DNA from 2 places in the Stenotrophomonas sp. Steno-C15 genome. Region 1 is predicted to be linked to the other one. Evidence: riboswitches for the same ligand, from Rfam matches in the RefSeq annotation. Region 1 holds a riboswitch; the other holds the start of a gene.
What was found. A riboswitch is a leader RNA that binds a small molecule or an ion and turns the genes downstream of it on or off. The one in region 1 is predicted to bind cobalamin.
Positions count from the first base shown of each region.

Region 2: linked by a shared signal. The riboswitch ahead of btuB (TonB-dependent vitamin B12 receptor) and the one ahead of metE (5-methyltetrahydropteroyltriglutamate--homocysteine S-methyltransferase) in region 1 are both predicted to bind cobalamin.

Region 1 covers NZ_JBWJPF010000026.1:10,347-20,091, reverse strand. The annotation lists gene purU (formyltetrahydrofolate deformylase) at 12-863, shown strand; gene pncA (bifunctional nicotinamidase/pyrazinamidase) at 886-1,512, opposite strand; gene AC06FB_RS16295 (epoxyqueuosine reductase QueH) at 1,568-2,239, opposite strand; gene metE (5-methyltetrahydropteroyltriglutamate--homocysteine S-methyltransferase) at 2,303-4,600, opposite strand; cobalamin riboswitch at 4,820-5,049, opposite strand; gene AC06FB_RS16285 (patatin-like phospholipase family protein) at 5,191-7,038, shown strand; gene AC06FB_RS16280 (helix-turn-helix domain-containing protein) at 7,379-8,740, opposite strand; gene AC06FB_RS16275 (CoA-acylating methylmalonate-semialdehyde dehydrogenase) at 8,859-9,745, shown strand, end outside.
Region 2 covers NZ_JBWJPF010000003.1:131,941-141,685, forward strand. The annotation lists gene dinB (DNA polymerase IV) at 1-763, shown strand, start outside; gene AC06FB_RS04160 (MBL fold metallo-hydrolase) at 777-1,688, opposite strand; gene AC06FB_RS04165 (NAD(P)-dependent oxidoreductase) at 1,736-2,374, opposite strand; gene AC06FB_RS04170 (LysR family transcriptional regulator) at 2,484-3,413, shown strand; gene gph (phosphoglycolate phosphatase) at 3,476-4,144, shown strand; gene btuB (TonB-dependent vitamin B12 receptor) at 4,172-6,013, opposite strand; cobalamin riboswitch at 6,130-6,351, opposite strand; gene AC06FB_RS04185 (histidine phosphatase family protein) at 6,504-7,082, shown strand; gene AC06FB_RS04190 (TfoX/Sxy family protein) at 7,098-7,460, opposite strand; gene AC06FB_RS04195 (GAF domain-containing protein) at 7,457-7,939, opposite strand; gene bioD (dethiobiotin synthase) at 8,007-8,693, shown strand; gene AC06FB_RS04205 (aminotransferase-like domain-containing protein) at 8,728-9,745, opposite strand, start outside.

The sequences.
Region 1 (9,745 bases):
ACACTTGCAGGATGCGACCCGATTCCATCCTCACCCTGTCCTGCCCCGACCGTACCGGCATCGTCTACCGCGTGTCGGGCCTGTTGTTCGATCATGGCTGCAACATCCTCGACGCCCAGCAGTTCGGCGACGAGGAAAGCGGCCGGTTCTTCCTGCGCGTGCATTTCGACCGCGACGCCAGCCTGCCCCTGGACACGGTACATGCGTCCATGGCAGCACTGGCCCGCGAGTTCGGCATGGACTGGCAGCTGCAGGACGGTCGGCGTCGTGCGCGCCTGCTGGTGCTGGTCAGCAAGCAGGGCCACTGCCTGAATGACCTGCTGTTCCGCGCGCACAGCGGGCAACTGAAAGTGGATATCGCGGCAGTGGTGTCCAACCATGCCGATTTCGCACCGCTGGCTGCGTCCTACGGCGTGCCGTTCCACCATCTGCCGGTGAACGCGGATACGCGTGCGGTGCAGGAGCAGCAGATCATCGATCTGGTCGAACACGAGCGTATCGACCTGGTGGTGCTGGCGCGCTACATGCAGATTCTTTCACCCACCCTGTGCCGCGCGCTGGCCGGCCGGGCGATCAACATCCATCACAGCTTCCTGCCCAGCTTCAAGGGCGCGCAGCCCTATCACCAGGCGCACGCGCGCGGGGTCAAGATCATCGGCGCCACCGCGCACTATGTCACCGAGGATCTGGACGAAGGTCCGATCATCGAACAGGACGTGGCCCGGGTCGATCATGCGATGACGCCGCGCGACCTGGTACGCCTGGGCAGCGATACCGAATCGCAGGTGCTGGCGCGTGCCGTGCGCCGCCATGTGGAGCACCGCATCCTGCTCAACGGGCACCGCACGGTGGTGTTCCGCTGATACCTGCCCGGCCGGACGTGCGTCAGAGGATCCCGATCCCCGCAGTGCCCAGTGCTTCGCGCACCATCCCGTCGTTGGCCTCGGTCACCGGCCGGGTCAGGTCCCAGAGGAATTTCACCCTGAAGCCGGACGTGGCTGCGTCCTGCGCGCTCCACAGCACGCAGTAGTCGCGGGCCAGGCCACAGACGTGCACCTCGTCGATGCCGCGCTCATGCAGCCAGCCGGCCAGGCCAGTGGCGGGGCGTCCGCCATCGGGGCCGTGGTTCTCGCGGAAGGCGCTGTAGGAATCCACCTGCTGGCGGGTGCCCTTGCGCAGGATCAGGTCGGCCATGTTCCAGTCCACCTGCGGATGCAGGGCGGCACCGGCGCTGCCCTGCACGCAGTGGTCCGGCCACAGGGTCTGCGGTTGCGCATGCAGCAGGATCGTTTCGAACGGACGATGGCCGGGGTGCTGGCTGGCGAACGAAGCATGGTCCGCGGGATGCCAGTCCTGGGTGGCCACCACGGTGCGGTAGCGGCGCTGCGCCAGCAGCTGCGCGATCGGCGCGACCAGCGCATCGCCGCGGTCGCAGGCCAGCGCGCCACCGGGCATGAAGTCCGGCTGCAGATCGATCACCAGCAGGGCGACAGTGGCGGGCAGGGTGGGCATGGACGTTCCAGCGCGGCGGAAGAGGCGACCAGCGTGGCCGCCCCCTCGCCACACGTCAATCGCCCTGCGGCGTTTCGTTGTCCTGGCCGTAATACAGCAGCCCGATCCGGATCCGCTCGCGGCCGGTCTCCCGGCGGTGCCGGTTGGCATCGCGCAGCGAGTACACGCAGCCACAGTACTCCTGCTGGTAGAACCGCTCGCGCTTGCTGATCTCGATCATGCGGCTGGCACCACCGCCCTTGCGCCAGTTGTAATCCCAGTACTGCAGGCCCTCGTAGCGCGCCGCGGCGCGGATGCCGCAGTCATTGATCTGCGCCATGTTCTTCCAGCGCGAGATGCCCAGCGACGAGCTGATGGTGTCGTAGCCGTGCTCATGCGCGTACAGCGCCGTGCGCTCGAAGCGCATGTCGAAGCACATCGTGCAGCGGATTCCGCGCTCGGGTTCGTTCTCCATGCCGCGCGCGCGGCTGAACCAGTTGTCGGTGTCGTAGTCGCAGTCGATGAAGGGGACGCCATGCTGCTCGGCGAAGCGGATGTTCTCCTGCTTGCGGAGCTCGTATTCCTTCACCGGATGGATGTTGGGGTTGTAGAAGAAGATCGCGTAGTCGATCCCGGAGGCGGTGATCGCCTCCATCACTTCGCCGGAGCAGGGCGCACAGCACGAATGCAGCAGCAGGCGCTTGCCGTCGGCGGGCAGGGACAGGGTGGGGCGTTGGAGCTCGGTCATCGTCAGGTACCGCACGGACCGCCGGCAACGGCGGCGGCCCGTGCATCGGGGTGGAGAGACAGGTCAGGCGACGCGGGCGTCGGTGTGCTCGGCACGCAGTTCCACTGCGGCGGCAACCAGCGCCTGCAGTGCAGCGCGGGTTTCTGGCCAGCCACGGGTCTTCAGCCCGCAGTCCGGGTTGACCCACAGCTGCTCCGGCTTCAGCACGGCCAGCGCCTTGCGCAGCAGGTCCACCATCTCCGCCTTGTCCGGCACGCGGGGGGAGTGGATGTCATACACGCCCGGGCCGATCTCGTTGGGATAGTTGAACTTCACGAAGGCATCCAGCAGTTCCATGCGCGAGCGTGAGGTCTCGATCGAGATCACGTCCGCGTCCATCGCTGCGACCGAGTGGATGATGTCGTTGAACTCCGAATAGCACATGTGGGTGTGGATCTGGGTGGCATCGCGCACGCCGCTGGTACTGATGCGGAACGATTCCACCGCCCAGTCCAGGTAGGCGCGCCAGTGGGCGCGGCGCAACGGCAACCCCTCGCGGATGGCCGGCTCGTCCACCTGGATCACGCCGATGCCGGCTGCTTCCAGGTCCTGCACTTCGTCCCGCAGGGCCAGCGCGATCTGCCGGCAGGTCACATCGCGTTCCTGGTCGTCGCGCACGAACGACCACTGCAGTACCGTCACCGGACCGGTCAGCATGCCCTTCATCGGCTTGTCGGTGAGCGATTGCGCGTAACTGGACCAGCGCACCGTCATCGGCTGCGGGCGGCTGACGTCGCCGAAGATCACCGGCGGTTTGACGCAGCGCGAGCCATAGCTCTGCACCCAGCCGTTGCCGGTAAAGGCGAAGCCTTCCAGCTGCTCGCCGAAGTACTCGACCATGTCGTTGCGCTCGAACTCGCCGTGGACCAGCACGTCCAGGCCCAGCGCTTCCTGCACGCGTACCGCATGCGCGGTCTGCTGTTCCAGGAAGGCCTCGTACTCGGCCAGGCCCAGCTTGCCGGACTTGTGCCGGGCGCGTGCCTCGCGCACCTCCAGCGTCTGCGGGAAGGAACCGATCGTGGTGGTGGGCAGCAGCGGCAGCTGCAGCGCCGCATGCTGTGCGATGCGGCGCTGCGGGTAGGCGGTGTGCCGCTGCGCATCGGCCACGGTCAGCGCGGCTAGGCGTGCGGCCACGGCCGGGTTGTGCACGCGTGGCGAGCGACGACGCCCCTCCAGTGCAGCGCGGTTGGCAGCCAGGCCTGCTTCCGCATCCGCCCTGCCATCGAGCGCGTCGGCCAGCAGGCGCAGTTCCTGAAGCTTCTGCCGGGAGAACGCCAGCCAGCCCTTCAGTTCGTCATCCAGCTTCTTTTCCAGCGCAAGATCCACGGGCGTGTGCAGCAGGGAACAGGACGGTGCCAGCCAGAGCCGGTCGGCGCCGCGGTCCACCTGGGCAAACCGGGCCAGGATCAGTGCGTTGTCCAGATGGGTGCGCCAGATGTTGCGGCCGTTGACCAGGCCGGCCGACAGCACGCGCTCGGCCGGCAGCGCCTTCAACACGGCGTCCAGCTGCTCCGGCGCGCGCACCAGGTCCACGTGCAGTCCGTCCACCGGCAGGCCGGTGGCCAACGCCAGGTTGTCCTCGAGCGCACCGAAATAGGTCGCGACCAGCAGTTTCGGACGCCGTGCCGTGGCCAACCGGGCATAGGCGCGCTCATAGGCTGCCTGCGCACCGGCGTCGAGATCCTGCACCAGCAGCGGCTCATCCAGCTGCACCCAGTCCGCACCGGCGTCGGCCAGCTGGCCGAGCAGCTGCACATAGGCCGGCAGCAGGGCATCCAGCAGGTCCAGCGCGGCGCTGCCGTCGGTGGTCTTGGACAGCAGCAGGAAGCTCACCGGCCCCAGCAGCACCGGACGGGTGTGGATGCCCAGCGCCCTGGCCTCGTTGAACTCGGCCAGCGGCTTGTCACCGCGCAGGGCGAAGGCCTGGCCCGCGTGCAGTTCCGGCACCAGATAGTGATAGTTGGTGTCGAACCACTTGGTCATCTCCAGCGCGCGCAGGTCGATGCCATCGCGCTGCAGGCCACGGGCCGTGGCGAAGTAGGCGGCCAGTGGATCGTGCGCGGCCAGTTCGCGGTAGCGTTCGGGAATGGCATCGAACAGCCATGCGGTGTCGAGCACCTGGTCGTACAGGCTGAAGTCGTTGCTCGGCGGTACATCGACGCCGGCCTCGATCTGCAGCTGCCAGTGCCGGGCACGCAGCGCCGCGGCGGTGGCCTGCAGGGTGGCGGCGTCGTCCTCGCCGGCCCAGTGGCGTTCGAGCGCCCGCTTCAGTTCGCGCTTGGCGCCGATGCGGGGAAAGCCCAGGTTGGTAACAGTGGTCATTGCAGCGTGTCCTCATTGCATGTCGGCATTGAGGAACGAAGGAACCGCAGGACGACGCGTGCCGTTGCCGGCCCACGGGCGTCTTGCCAGCGACCTTCGCCCCCGCGGGCGAACCGGATGCCGTGAAAAGGACGCACGTGGCCGCGCACCCTGCAGGCGCAGGACGACGACGGCCCCGGCAACCTCCCCGCGGAGATTCCAGGTCGAGTCAGGGGACGGTCGTGTCCCCCGGCCGGGGCCGGTATTCGGGCTGTTGGACGCGGGCCGCAGCCCACCTACTACCTGCCGCTTCCCAGGCGCGAGCCCAGTGCTGTTGGCAGGATTCGTTTCCATTCACCGCTGCGGGGCAGCTCCGGAATGGGCGCGCGAAGCGCCTTCACCGGATTCCCGTTTAAATTCATCCCTTCATTCGCATGAAGAGATGAATACCTTCGGCGTGCACAAGGTAGGCCGGTTGGCAGCAATGGTCAAGGCCCGGCATCACACCACCGGGATGTGGCACCTTTCTCAGGCAGTGAGAGGCCGGCTTGCGATACTGGCAACCGACGGACGGGAGGTGACGTGTGGCGGCGAAGTACTGCGATCTGGTCATGAAAGGTGGCATCACCAGCGGCATCGTGTACCCCAATGCGGTACTGGCGCTGGCGCGCGAGTATCGCTTCAAGAGCATCGGTGGCACCTCGGCAGGCGCCATCGCCGCCGCGGTGGCGGCGGCGGCGGCCTATGGTGATCGCCGCCAGCAGGCGGGCGAGTCGCTGCCCGGCGATGCCGGGTACGGTGGATTGTCGGCGGTGTCGGCGCAGCTGTCGCGGCGCGGGTTCATCTACGGTCTGTTCCAGCCGGCGCGCGGCGCGCGTGCAGCCTATCGGCTGCTGGTGGTGCTGACCGGCAATGCAGGCTGGCCCCGCAAGCAGCTGTGCCTGGCCATCGCCGTGTTCCAGATCGCGCCGCTGGAAGTGCTGGTGTCGCTGGCATTGCTGCTTGCGCTGGGCGCGTGGGGCGGCGGCTGGAGTGGAGTGGCGGCAACGTTGCTGCCGTCCCTGCTGTGCGCCTACGGCGCTGGCGTGGCCGGGGCCGCGCTGCGGGTCGCGCGGGTGGCACGACGCAATCTGCTGGGCCTGTGCAGCGGCCTCGGCAGCGACGCGCGCCGGCCGGCGTTGACGGAATGGCTGCACGGCTGCCTGCAGCAGCTGTCAGGCAAGCCGGCCGATGTGCCGCTTACCTTTGCCGACCTGCACGATGCGCCGCGCTATGCCGACGAGCCGGACAGCCCGCATGCCATCACCCTGCAGATGATCACCACCTGCGTATCGCACAACGAACCCCGCACGCTGCCGCTGGGCGGCGCGCAGTTCTGGTTCCTGCGCGAAGAGTTCGACCAGCTGTTCCCGGCCAGCGTGGTGCAGTGGCTGGTCAACCATGCGGGTCCGCCGCTGGGCGTGGATGGACGACTCTATTACCGCCTGCCGCAGGGGCCGCAGCTGCCGGTACTGGTGGCAACGCGGATGAGCCTGAGTTTCCCGTTGCTGATCAGCGCAGTGCCGCTGCATGAGCCCTCGCGCCGCGAGCGCCGCTGCGAGCCTGGAGCGACCGCCTCCGATCCGGAACACAACGTGGCCGACAGCATGGAGGGGCTGACCAGTGCCGGCCAGGCCTGCGGCCCGGTGATCACCGCCTTCCGGATCTGCTGGTTCTCCGATGGGGGCATCAGCAGCAACTTCCCGATCCATCTGTTCGACGCGGCGCTTCCGCGCTGGCCGACCTTCGCCATCAACCTGGTCTATCCACAGCATGCGGAGGAGGTCAGCTCCGGCGGCAATGCACGGCAGGCGCTGGAGCGATCGGTGTTCCTGCCCAGCGAAAACCGTCATGGCTGGCAACGCACCTACCAGTCCATCGCCGCGCCGGTGGCCGCCGGCGAGCTTGGCCGTTTCCTGTTCGCGGTGGTGGCAACCATGCAGAACTGGCGCGACCTGCTGCAGGCGCGTGCTCCGGGCTATCGCGACCGCATCGTGCACGTGACCCTGCAGGGTGATGAGGGCGGCATGAACCTGGACATGCCGCAGGAGGTGCTGACCCGCATCGCCGACAAGGGCAGCCTGGCCGGTGCGCGCTTCTGCGCGTTCTCCTTCGAGAATCACTACTGGATCCGCTGGCGCAACCTGGCCTCGGCCTACCAGCGTTACACGCTGGAAGTGGCGCGTACCGACGATCCCGCGCAGCAGGTGCTGGCCTATCGGGCGGCGTACACGATGGTGGCTGCCGGCGTGCCGTCGCCACCGTCGTACAAGCTGGGCTCGGAGGACAAGCGGCTGGCGTCACAGCAGTTGTGGGGGCTGATGGTGGAGCAGGGCCGCAGCTGGGAGGATCTCGGCCCGGACCTCACCGACGGCGCACCACGGCCGCTGCCGCAGATGAAGGTGACGCCGATCTACTGACCGCTGCCGCAGCCGATTGAACTGTTCCGGCGGGTGCCGACCTTGGTCGGCACGATCTGATCCCTGCGGTGGCTCATCGCCAGGATTCAACCGTGTCGACCAAGGTCGACACCCACCAGGGCAATGCGTCGTTCTGACAGCTTGCGGAGATCTGTCGAAGGCGGGGTGGGTCCGGTTGCGGGGGCGTGAGCGCCATGGATGGCGCGACCGAGGCTACATGGACGTACTTGCGCCGTCCCCCGCAACCGGACCCGCCCCGCCATCCCACGGAATGCCAGCTTTTGCCGTTGCCGTTGCTTAGGCCTGTGCAGGTGCAGGGCGCAGCCCTGCCGAGCCAACCCTATCGCCCCGGCAACTGCGCGAACGCGCGCTGCATGCAGTCCTCGCGCGGGCACACCCGGCAACCCGGGCCGATCGACACCGAATTGCCGGGGCTCTGCACATCCAGCCCCAGCGAATACACCAGCCGCTCGGCATGCTGCAGGTCGCAGCCCAGCGCTACTGCGAAGGTCTTGCGTGGTTGGCCGTGACCAACCGGGCCGCTGCTGACCTGCCGTGCCAGCCAGAAGTGGCGCCGCCCATCGGGCATGCGCGCGGTCTGGGTCAGGATGCGGCCGGGCTGGTTGAACGCCTCGTAGACGATCCACAGCGGGCATGAGCCACCCACCTGCGAGAAGTGGAAGTCGGTGGCCGAGTGACGCTTGGAGACGTTGCCGGCGCGGTCCACACGGATGAAGAAGAACGGCAGGCCGGGCGCGCTGCGGCGGGCCAGCGTGCTCAGCCGGTGGCAGACTGCTTCGAAGCCGACACCGAACTGGTGCGCCAGCAGCTCGATGTCGTAGCTGCTGGCTTCGGCCGCACGCAGGAAGCGCAGGTAGGGCATTACCAGGGCCCCGGCGAAATAGTTCGACAGGCCGATGCGCGCCTGCGCGATGCGCGCCTCGTCGCTGAATCCGGCGCGGGCAATCACCGCATCGATCTGCGGCAGGTAGCCATGCAGTGCCAGTTCGGCGGCCATCTGGAAGGCCTGCTGGCCCGGCTCCAGGTAGTCCGGCAGCCACAGCCGGCGGGCACCGGCATCGTAGTGGCGCTTCTCGCGCCCGGCCTGCAAGGCAGTCACTTCCACCAGCACGCCGTGGCGATCGGCCAGCAACTGGCGCAGGCGCGGGGCGACGTGCCCCGGCGACAGTCCCCATTCGGCAAACAACCGCTCGGCCAGCTCATCCAGCTCCGGGATGTGGTTGTGCATGCGGTTGAAGAACTCGCGCACCTGGTCGCCCGCCGGCAGGGTGCTGCCGGCACCGGGTTCGCCCAGCTGGAACTCCAGTGCGGCGGCATGTTCCCGCAACGCCAGGTGGCGGCGATGCAGGTCCAGCAGCGCCCGGCTCACCTGCGGCAGGTTGCCGGCCAGTGCCCGCAGCTCGGTGGCACTGACGTCGGCCAGCCCCAGGTCCCGCAGGGTTTCGGCCAATGATTCCTGCAATGCCGCGGGTTCATCCTCGTCGAACAGGGCGGAAACGTCGCCCAACACCTCCCCCAGCTTCTTCTGCACGGCGGGCGTCAACGGGCGCTTGTTGCGCTCGATCTGGTTCAGGTAGCTGGCAGACAGGCCCAGGGCGCGGGCCAGGTCGATCTGGCTGTAGCCGCGCTGCTCGCGCAGGCGCAGCAGGCGCAGGCCCAGCTGGCGCTGTGAAGACGGCAGATTCACAGAATTAACAGGAATCGTGAGGGGTGTTGGCCAGATTAAGCGGATTCAGGCCGGAAATCGAGGCGGCGGCTGTGAATAATGCCAAGCATCTTTCGCACCCCTGGATGTCGTCATGACTGTTGCAGCGCCCCGTATCCGCATGCTGATCGATGGCCAGTTCGTCGAATCGGCGACCTCCCACTGGCAGGACGTGATCAACCCGGCCACCCAGGACGTGCTGGCCCAGGTCCCGTTCGCCACCACCGCTGAAGTGGACGCTGCCGTGGCCGCCGCCAAGGAAGCGTTCAAGACCTGGCGCAAGACCCCGATCGGCACCCGTGCGCGCATCTTCCTGAAGTACCAGCAGCTGATCCGCGAGAACATGAGCGAGCTGGCGCACATCCTCACCGCCGAACAGGGCAAGACCCTGCCGGATGCCGAAGGCGATGTGTTCCGCGGCCTGGAAGTGGTCGAGCACGCCGCCGCCATCGGCAACCTGCAGCTGGGCGAGCTGGCCAACAACGTGGCCAACGGCGTGGATACCTACACGATCATGCAGCCGCTGGGCGTGTGCGCCGGCATCACCCCGTTCAACTTCCCGGCGATGATTCCGCTGTGGATGTTCCCGATGGCCATCGCCACCGGCAACACCTTCATTCTCAAGCCGTCCGAGCAGGACCCGATGGTCACCATGCGCCTGGTTGAACTGGCGCTGGAAGCCGGCATTCCGAAGGGCGTGCTGAATGTGGTCCACGGTGGCGAGGAAGTAGTCAACGCGATCTGCGACCACCCGGACATCAAGGCGGTCTCCTTCGTGGGTTCCACCCGCGTGGGTACCCACGTGTACAACCGTGCGTCGCTGGCCGGCAAGCGCGTGCAGTGCATGATGGGCGCCAAGAACCACGCCGTGGTGCTGCCGGATGCCAACAAGGAGCAGACCCTCAATGCGATGGTCGGTGCCGCCTTCGGTGCCGCCGGCCAGCGCTGCATGGCGGCCTCTACGCTGGTGCTGGTGGGTGA
Region 2 (9,745 bases), on a different contig from region 1:
GACCGAGCCGAAAAGTGGCATCGAGCTGGCGACCGAGATCGCACGCACGATCCGCGCACAGATCCGCGACGAGACCCAGCTGACCGCTTCAGCGGGCATCGCGCCGAACAAGTTCCTGGCCAAGATCGCCTCGGACTGGCGCAAGCCCGACGGCCAGTTCGTTATTCCACCGCAACGGGTGGACGCATTCCTGGCGCCGCTGCCGGTCAGCCGCGTGCCCGGCGTGGGCAAGGTGATGGAAGGCAAACTCACGGCGCGCGGCATCATCACCTGCGGTGACCTGCGGCAATGGGCGCTGGCGGATCTGGAGGACGCGTTCGGCAGCTTTGGCCGCAGCCTCTACAACCGTGCACGCGGTGTCGATGAACGGCCGGTGGAGCCGGACCAGCCGGTGCAGTCGATCTCTTCCGAGGACACCTTTGCCGAGGACCTGCTGCTTGAAGACCTGGGCGAGGCCATTGTGCAGCTGGCAGAGAGGACCTGGAACGCCACGCGCCGGACGGAACGCGTGGGCCACACCGTGGTGCTGAAGCTGAAGACGGCGCAGTTCCGCATCCTTACCCGCAGCTTCACCCCGGACCGCCCGCCGGAATCGATGGAGGAGCTGCGCGATGCCGCGCTGGCGCTGCGCGCGCGCGTGGACCTGCCGGCCGACACGCGCTATCGCCTGGTGGGCGTCGGCCTGGGCGGTTTCCGCGACAAGGAACCGGTGGTGCAGGGGGAGCTGTTCGAGCAGGCGTCGAACGATCCGCACCGCCCCTGACCGCGGTCCTGCCTCACGGCCACTGCATTTCGCCCTTGGCCACCTTCGCGCTCAGCTGCAGCGATTCCACGCCCTCCACCCGCGGGTAACGCGCCTGCATCGCCTTCACCAGCGCCTGGCTGTCCTTCGCTTTGGCCGCTTCCGCGTCGAACGCACGGATGTACCCGGCGGTGAAGCGCAGCGCACTGGCGTCCAGCGCCGCCCCTTGCGCGTAATGGCCCGGTACCACCACCTGCGGCTTCAGTGCCTGCAGTCGCTGCAGGGCCTGCAGCCAGTCGGCATGCGACTTCGGGGTCTGCGTGTCGGCCATCCACACATGCTCGCCGGCGACCACCGGGATGCCACCGACGATCGCGCGCAGTGAAGGCACCCACAGCACGCTGCGGTCCGGCGTAGGGCCATCGAGTCCGATCAAGGGCAGGCGCTGCCCTTCCAGCAGCAGCGCGTCGCCCTCCAGCACCTGCGGCACAACGATGCGCGCCGGTGCGTCGGCCCCCATCTTCGGGCCCCAGTAGGCACGCTTGCCGGCGTGGGTCTGCTGGATGTGGGCCACGGTCTGCGCCGTGGCGACGATGCGTGCGTGCGGGAAGGCGTCCTGCAGCGTGGCCAGGCCGAAGTAGTAATCCGGATCGCCATGGCTGATGTAGATCGTGGTCAGTTGCTTGCCGCTGGCACGGACCAGCTCGACCAGCCTGCGCGCGTCGCTGGCCGCGAACTGCGCGTCGACCAGGATCGCATCGTGGCGGCCTTCGATCAGCACCGATGACACGGAGAACATCGCCTGCGGGCCAGGATGGAAGTACTGCAGGTGCAGCTGTGATTTCGCCGCCGTGGCCGGCGCCGGGGCAGCCGGCGCGGCCAGCAGCGGGGCGCTGGCGAAGCTGGTGACCAGTGCAAGCGGAAGCAGCAGGGCAACGGAACGCATGCGGAACTCCTTGTGCAGCGCCGGGCCATGCCCGGCATGTAGGTCGATCAGTACGCCGCAGTGATGATCTGCTTCGGGTAGGCATGTGCCTCGAGTTCGGCCACGAAGGCAGCGCCATAGTCGGCGTAGCTGATGCGGCTGTGGCCGCTGGCGTCGGCGAGGAAGGCCTTGGCTTGCACGCGGTACTGGCCACGCTCTTCGCCCGGTCCGATTTCCGCGGCCGGCGAGAAGAACGTCCAGTCGAGGTCGTCTACCGCCTGCAGGCGCTTGAGTGCTTCGCGGTGGGCCAGTGCATAAGGCTTGTACGCCTCCGGGAAATCCGGTGTATCGACCAGCTGCACACCCGGTGCCACTTCCAGGCTGCCGGCACCGCCGACCACGACCAGGCGCGGCACCCCGGCCTTGCGTGCCGCGGCTGCCAGCTGTCCGGCCACTTCGCCGACGCGGCTGATGTCATCGCCCGGACGTGGCCCGTAGGCGCTGGCCAGCACGTCGTGGCCGGCGATGGCCGCGGCCAGCGCGTCGGGATCATCCAGCGCGGCGATCACCGGATGGGCACCGGCCAGCTCCGCCGGCAGGTCCTGCGTGCTGCGCACGATCAGGGTCAATTCGTGGCCAGCGGCCAGCGCGTGGCGCGCGATCTGGCGGCCGATGTTGCCGGTGGCACCGACGAGGGCGATTTTCATGGCGAACTCCATAAGCAAGGGGAGGGGAAGACGACAGGGCCACTGTAGGACGCTGTAATTGTCCGAAAAACAGCGTATAACGCGCTTGTTTGTTGCATGAATCGAGCAGATGGATCGACTGACTGCCATGACCGTATTCATCGAGGTGGCCGAGCGCGGCAGCCTCACGGCCGCCGCTGAGGTGCTGGACATGTCGCGGGCGATGGTCACCCGTTACCTCGCCGAGGTGGAGGCCTGGCTGGGGGCGCGCCTGCTGCACCGGACCACGCGCCGGGTCAGCCTGACCGGCCCGGGGGAGGCGGCGCTGGCGCGCTTCCGGCAGATGCTGGAGATCGGCGAGGCGCTGCAGGGCGAACTGGCCAGCGACGATCCCGAACCGCATGGCACGCTGCGGGTGACCGCCAGCGTCTCGTTCGGGCAGAGCCATCTGGCGCGCGCCGTGGCCGACTTCGTCAAGCGTCATCCGGCGGCGCGCATCGAACTGCTGCTGGTCGATCGCACGGTGAATCTGGTCGAGGAGCGGGTGGATCTGGCGGTACGCATCGCCCGGCAGATCGATCCCAGCCTGATCGCGCGACGGCTGGCCACGTGCCGCTCGGTGCTGTGCGCCACGCCCGGTTACCTGGAGGTGCGCGGCACGCCGACCGCCCCGGAACATCTGGCGGCACACAACTGCCTGACCCATCACTACGTGGGCAAGAGCCTGTGGCACCTGCACCGCGACGGACGTTCGCAGTCGGTGGCGGTGGGCGGCAACATCAGCGCCAACGAAGCGTCATTGCTGCTGGAAGCCGTTCGCGCCAGCGCGGGCATCGCGATGCTGCCCACCTACCAGGTGGCGCCGTTGCTGCGCAGTGGCGAGCTGGTGGAACTGCTGCCGGCGTATACCCTGGACGAGCTGGGCATTCATGCGGTGTACGCATCGCGTCGCCAGCAGTCGGCGATCATGCGGCGGTTCCTCGACTTCCTGGGCGAGTGCTTCGCCAGCCCGGCCTTCCAGGACCTGGACTGGCGACCGGCGCGTGTGGAACCTGCATGACATCCCGGTGCGATGCGCACACGGCATACAATGAGCAGCCCCACGTCGTACAGGTGCGTTGCGTGTCGTATCCCTATCCGCTGGTCGTGTTCGACCTCGATGGCACGCTGGTCGACAGCGCCGCCGATATCGCCGAAGCCCTGAACCGCACGCTGGAGGACATCGGCCTGGCCCGTGTGCCGGAAGCCACCGTGCTGGGCTGGATTGGCGACGGTGTCCGCCGGTTGGTCGAGCAGGCCGTGCACGCCGCAGGGCGGCAGGTCGATCTGGCCGAGGTCATGCCGGTGTTCATGGTGCATTACCGTGAGTGCCTGCTGCGCAGCCCACGCCTGTTCGACGGTGTGGCCGAAGCATTGGCGCAGCTGCGGGAACGCGCTGTGCCGCTGGCCATCTGCACCAACAAGCCTGCAGCGCTGGTGCCGCCGCTGCTGCAGCATCTGGGCATCGGCGATGCGTTCGCGCTGGTGCTGGGCGGCGATTCGCTGCCGCAGCGCAAGCCCAGCGGCGAACCACTGCGGCACATCGCGGCACACTTCGGCGTGCCGGTGGATGCATGCCTGATGGTGGGTGATTCGTTGACCGACTACCGCGCGGCGGAAGACGCGGGAATGCCGATCGTGCTGGTGCGCTACGGTTATCCGCGTGGCCTGGACCTGGCCACCGCAGCTGCGGTGGCGGTGATCGACGATCTGCGCGAACTGCCGGGCCTGGCCGCGCGCATCCCGGTATAGCGCCGGGCCTGCGCCCGGCGCGCCTGCTCATTTCGGCTGGTAGCGCACGCTCAGCTGATACTCGCGGCCCGGCTGGTTGAACCACGCCACGGTCTCGTACCTGCGGTCGAACACATTGGTTGCCCGGGCCAGCAGCGACCACGATGGCGTGAGCGCGTACTCGGCGCGCAGATCCAACGTGCCATAGCCGCCGACCTTCACCGTGTTGGCGGCATCGTCATAGCGCTTGCCCGCACCCTGTACGGTCAGGCCGGCACGGAATGCGCCGAAGCGGCGATCCACATCCAGCCGTGCCGTCTGCTGTGCACGGCGCGGCAGCCAGTTGTCGAACTGGCTGCTGCCGTTCGTGCGGTTGCGCGGGTCGGTGTAGCTCAGCTGTGCAGCGATGTCGAAGCCGGCCAGCACGACGCTGCCGGTCAGTTCGGCACCGCGGATGCGCGCCTTCTCCACCTGCTGCATCCTGAAGGTGGCTGCATCGTAGGTGATCAGGTCATCGATGCGGGTCTCGTACACATCCAGGCCCCAGCGCCAGCCCTGGGACTGCTGCGAAATGCCCAGGTTGGCGCTCTTCGACTTCTCAGGATCCAGTGTCGGCACGCCGCTCCACGGGTCATACAGGTCGCTGAAGGTGGGTGCCTTGAAGGCCGTGCCGTAGCTGGCGTTGATGCGCAGGCCGTGATCCAGCTCCATCGCCCAGCCGATGCTGCCGGTGGCATGGTTGCCGAACTGCTGGTTGTCGTCGTTGCGCGCGCTGGCCTGCAACTGGTGCCGGCCGAAGCGCCCCTGGTACTGCACGAACACACCGGTGTTGCGACGGCTGTCGACACGATAGCCGGCACTGCTGCCGTCCAGGTTGTCCTCACTCCAGTCCACACCGGCACTCAGCAGCTGGCCTTCGGCCACGCCGAAGTCGCCCTGCAGCGACGCGCTGTCACGATGCGTCTGCGCGCTGCCATGCACGCCGTCCGCGCCGACGTTGTCCGATTCGTTGTCACTGCGACCGACGTTGGCGGTCAGCACCAGCCGTTCGGCCGGCGTGTAGCGGACCTTGCCGGACAGTACCTGCTGGCGCGTCTCGGAGTAGTTGTAGTAGCCGTCGTAGTGGTTCTGGCCGTCGGCGCGCAGCGCGCTGCCCTCCACCGTCCACTGCTCGTTGAAGTTGTAGCCGCCGCGCAGGCTCTTGGAGAGGTTGCGGTAGCCGTCGCGGTCGGGTTCGTCGGCGAAGCAGCCGGTGAACAGCGTGGCCGAGCCCCGGCAGGCATCGATGCCATCGGAATGCTGGTAGGCGATGTCGGCGCCGAACCAGCCGCGTTCGCTGCTGCCACCGATGCCGCCGCTGGCCTCACGCAGGCCATTGCTGCCACCGCCCAGCTGCAGATGTGGCGCGAAGTCGCCCTGGTTGCGGCGGGTGAAGATCTGGATCACACCGCCGATGGCGTCGGCGCCATACAGGCTGGACTGCGGGCCGCGCACGATCTCCACGCGTTCGATCTGCGCCAGCGGCAGGTCCTGGATCATCGCCAGGCCGAGATCGGCGCTGTTGATGCGCACGCCGTCGACCAGCACCACCGTGTGGCCGGAGTTGGTGCCGCGCAGGAACAGCGAGCTCTGCTTGCCCAGGCCGCCGGCGTTGGTGAGGTTGATGCCGGCGCGGCCACGCAGCAGGTCCTGCAGCGAAGTGGCCTGGCTGGACTCGATCTGCGTCCGGTCGATCACCTGCGCAGGCGCGATGCTGTCCTGCAGGGCGATGGGGGTGCGGGTGGCCGTGACCAGGATGGGATCGAGCGCGCGGGCGCCATCATCGGCCTGGGCCAACGCGGGCAGGGCGGCCAATACGGCCAGGGAAAGCAATCGGGACTGCAGCTTCATCGTGGGACTCCAGGTGCCACGCACGCCCGCGTGGCGAAGGGGAGGAGCCGCGGAGGCAGGCAAGCGCCGATGCCGCAGGCAGTGCTGCGGACATCCAGCGCCATGCCCACCGCATCGCGACCTGAGGCTTCCGGGCCGGTCTCCGGGCTTGCCGCCAGGCGGCGCGAGGCCACCGTCCAGGCGCCTTCCCATGCTGTTGGCACAGTGGCGGTGTTGCCTGGAACTGACGTGCTTACCGTTGCGGGGGCAGCGCCGGCATGGCGTGGGTTCACGCGTCACCGGCTTCCCGTTTCAACCTGCCGGCCATGCCGCAGGTCACCTGGAAGTGCGCGCAGTCTACGGCATCGGCATGCCCGGTGCGGCGTATATGCGGCAATGTCTGTGGAGCTGATGATCCCCAGCCACTAGAATTGCTGCTTGATCCCGTGGTGCCGTTGCCGATGTCCGCCCGTTTTCCGCTGTCCCCGCGTTGCCTGCACAGGACGCATGCATGATCCTCGACCTGGTCCGCCACGCTGGCAACGGTCGCGACGAGTACCTCGATGGCCGCAGCGATCCACCGCAGCTGGCCCGCCTGCCACAGGAACTGGTGGAGGCCTACGCCACGCAGCCCTGGGAGCGGGTGATCAGCTCGCCCCGCCTGCGGTCACTGCACACAGCGATGGCGCTGGCCACCCCGCGCGGGCTGGACGTGGATGCAGACGAGGAGTGGGAAGAACTCGACTTCGGCGACTGGGACGGGCAGGCACTGTTCGACCTGCCGGAGCAGGCGCTGGCGGCATTCCATGCTGATCCGCATGCGTATCCGCCGCCCAACGGCGAAAGCTGGGGGCACTTCGAGCGGCGCATCGCGCGTGCGCTCGACCGCCTGCTCGACGATGACGACCCGCTGCCGACCGTCGTGGTCAGCCACGGTGGCCCGCTGCGCATGGTGCTGTCACAGGTCTGCGGCCTGCCGATGTCGCTGTGCTGGGCGCTGCGCATCGACCACGGTACGCGCCTGCGGGTCAGGCTGGAGCGTGGCGAGGCAGGCCTGGTGGGCGAGCTGCTGGAGTTGCAGCAGCCCTGATCCGGCCGGCGCCGATCAGTCCTCGTCGGCGCTTCCGGCCACGTCTTCTTCTGCGTCGTCGTCTGCGTCGAAACGCTGCTCGTGCACCGGCCCCGAGGCCGGGCCGGCCGCCTTCAGCGGGTGCGCGGCGATGCGCGCTTCGTAGTCCTGCACCAGCGCCTCGCGCTGCGGCTCGCCCAGTTCCTGCCAATGGCAGTCCAGCAGGGCCCCTTCCAGCGAGTAGAGCAGGTTCAGGCTGGGCTTGAAGCCGGCGCGCTTGACCTTGACGAAGGCACCCACCGCGCCGACGGCGGCCAGATCGTCACGGCTGCGCAGACCGACCTGGCGCAGCCACGCCGCACTTTTCGGACCGATGTTGCGCAGCTTCGGCGCACTCATCCCAGCGCCTCGACGAAGACGCGCGCGATGGCTTCCAGTCCGGCCTGGTCATCGGCATCGAAGCGACCGGTCTTCGGGCTGTCGATGTCGAAGACTCCGATCAGTTCATCGCCGCGCAGCAGCGGAACGACCAGTTCCGAGCGGGAGGCCGAGTCGCAGGCGATGTGGCCCGGAAAGGCATCGACATCGTCGACGCGCTGGGTCACGCGCTGGCGGGCCGCGGCACCACACACGCCCTTGTCCAGCGGAATGCGCACGCAGGCCGGCAGCCCCTGGAACGGGCCGACCACCAGCTCCTGGCCATCGTAGAGATAGAAACCCACCCAGTTCAGGTCGGGCAGGGCGTGGAAGACCAGCGCCGAGAGATTGGCCGCGTTGGCGATGCGGTCGGACTCTCCATGGACCAGGCCACGGGCCTGTTCAAGCAACTGGGCGTATTGTTCCGGCTTGCTGCCGGTAAGCGAGGCATTGGCGAACATGACCGCAGTCTAGCAAGCGTGCCGGGCCAGCGATAATGCACGCTCTGTTGCCCCGCTGGAGCCTTTGATGCCGTTGCCCGCTGCCCTGCCATCCGCGCTGTTCGTCACCGGCACCGATACCGAGATCGGCAAGACGGCGGCCAGCACCGCGCTGCTGCACGCCCTGCGCCGGCGTGGCCTGCGAGCGGTCGGAATGAAGCCTGTGGCCAGTGGCAGCCAGGATCTGGGGCAGGGCCTGCGCAACGAGGATGCGCTGGCGCTGCAGGCGGCCAGTCGGCCGTTGCCGGACTACGTCGACGTGAATCCCTATGCCCTGCGGCAGCCGATCGCCCCCGAACTGGCGGCGGCCGAGGACGGGGTGGACATCGCCCTGGCACCGATCGTCGCCGCGTTCGAGCGCCTGCGTGCCACCGCCGACGTGGTGGTGGTGGAAGGCGTAGGGGGATGGCTGGCGCCGGTCTCCGTCCACCTGGACCAGCTCGACATCGTGCGGGCACTGCACCTGCCGGTCGTGCTGGTGGTCGGCCTGCGGCTGGGCTGCGTCAACCACGCGAGATTGACCGCGCACTCCTTGCAGGCCAGCGGCGTGGAGTGCCTGGGCTGGATCGGCAATCACATCGATCCGGCCATGCAGCGCCAGGACGAGAACGTGGCCACGCTGGTGCAGCGGTTGCCGATGCCATGCTGGGGACGGCTGCCGCACCTGCCGGGCGCCGATGCTCAGGCCCTGGCGATGCACCTGCATGAGGGCTGAGTTCCCGTAGAGCGGAGCCTGCGACCCGCTGCGATCAACCGGCCGCGAGTTCCCGCGCGAGGGCGCCCAGGCGCTCCACGGCAGCGATGAAACGTGCGTCGAAGGTCTGGCAGCACGACAGCCGCAGGCAGTGCCGGTAGCGCGGACCGCGCGAATACACCTGGCCGGGCATGAACACGATGCCCTCTTCCAGCGCCCGCTCGAACAGTGCGCGGGTGTCCACGCCCGGCAGTTCCAGCCACAGCAGGAAGCCACCCTGTGGTTCCGTGGCGCGTGTGCCAGGCGGGAAATGCTCGGCCACGAGCTGGCGCAGCCGTCCCACCTGCTCGCGATACAGGCGCCGCATGCGGTGCAGGTGATGTTCGTATCCGCTCCCTTCCAGGTACGCGGCCACGGCATCACCCAGCAGCTGCGGCTCGCCGCCCGTGGACTGGAACTTCAGCAGGGCGATGCGTTCAGCGAAGCGCCCGCCGTCGAGCCAGCCGATGCGATAGTCCGGGGCCAGCGTCTTCGAGAAACCACCGACCACCATCACCCAGCCGTCGCGGTCAAAGGCCTTCAGCAGCGGCGCAGGTGGCTCGCAGAACTGCAGTTCCGCGTACACGGCATCCTCGATCAGCGGCAGCTGCCGCGCGTTGACCAGCTCGGCAAGACGCTGCTTGGCCGCCACCGGCATGGTGCAGCCCAATGGATTGTGCACGGTCGGCATCAGCACCAGCGCGGCCAGCGGTGTGTGCTCCAGCATCGCCTCCAACGCATCGACGTCCAGGCCCTGTTGCGGATGCGTCGGCAGTTCGATGGCCTGCAGGCCCAGGTTGGCCAGCAGCGGATACAGGTTGAAGTACGACGGTGCTTCGATACCCACTGAATCGCCGGGCTGAGTCACCGCACGCAGTGCCAGCTGCAGCGCCTCCATCGCACCGTGGGTCAGCAGCAGGCGATCGCTGTGCGTGTGCAGGCCCATGCGCGGGCCGCGCCGCACGATCTGCGCCAGCAGCCGCGGCGAGCCATTGGGGCGTGCGTAGGTTTCGACCGTCTGCTGGCCGTGGCGC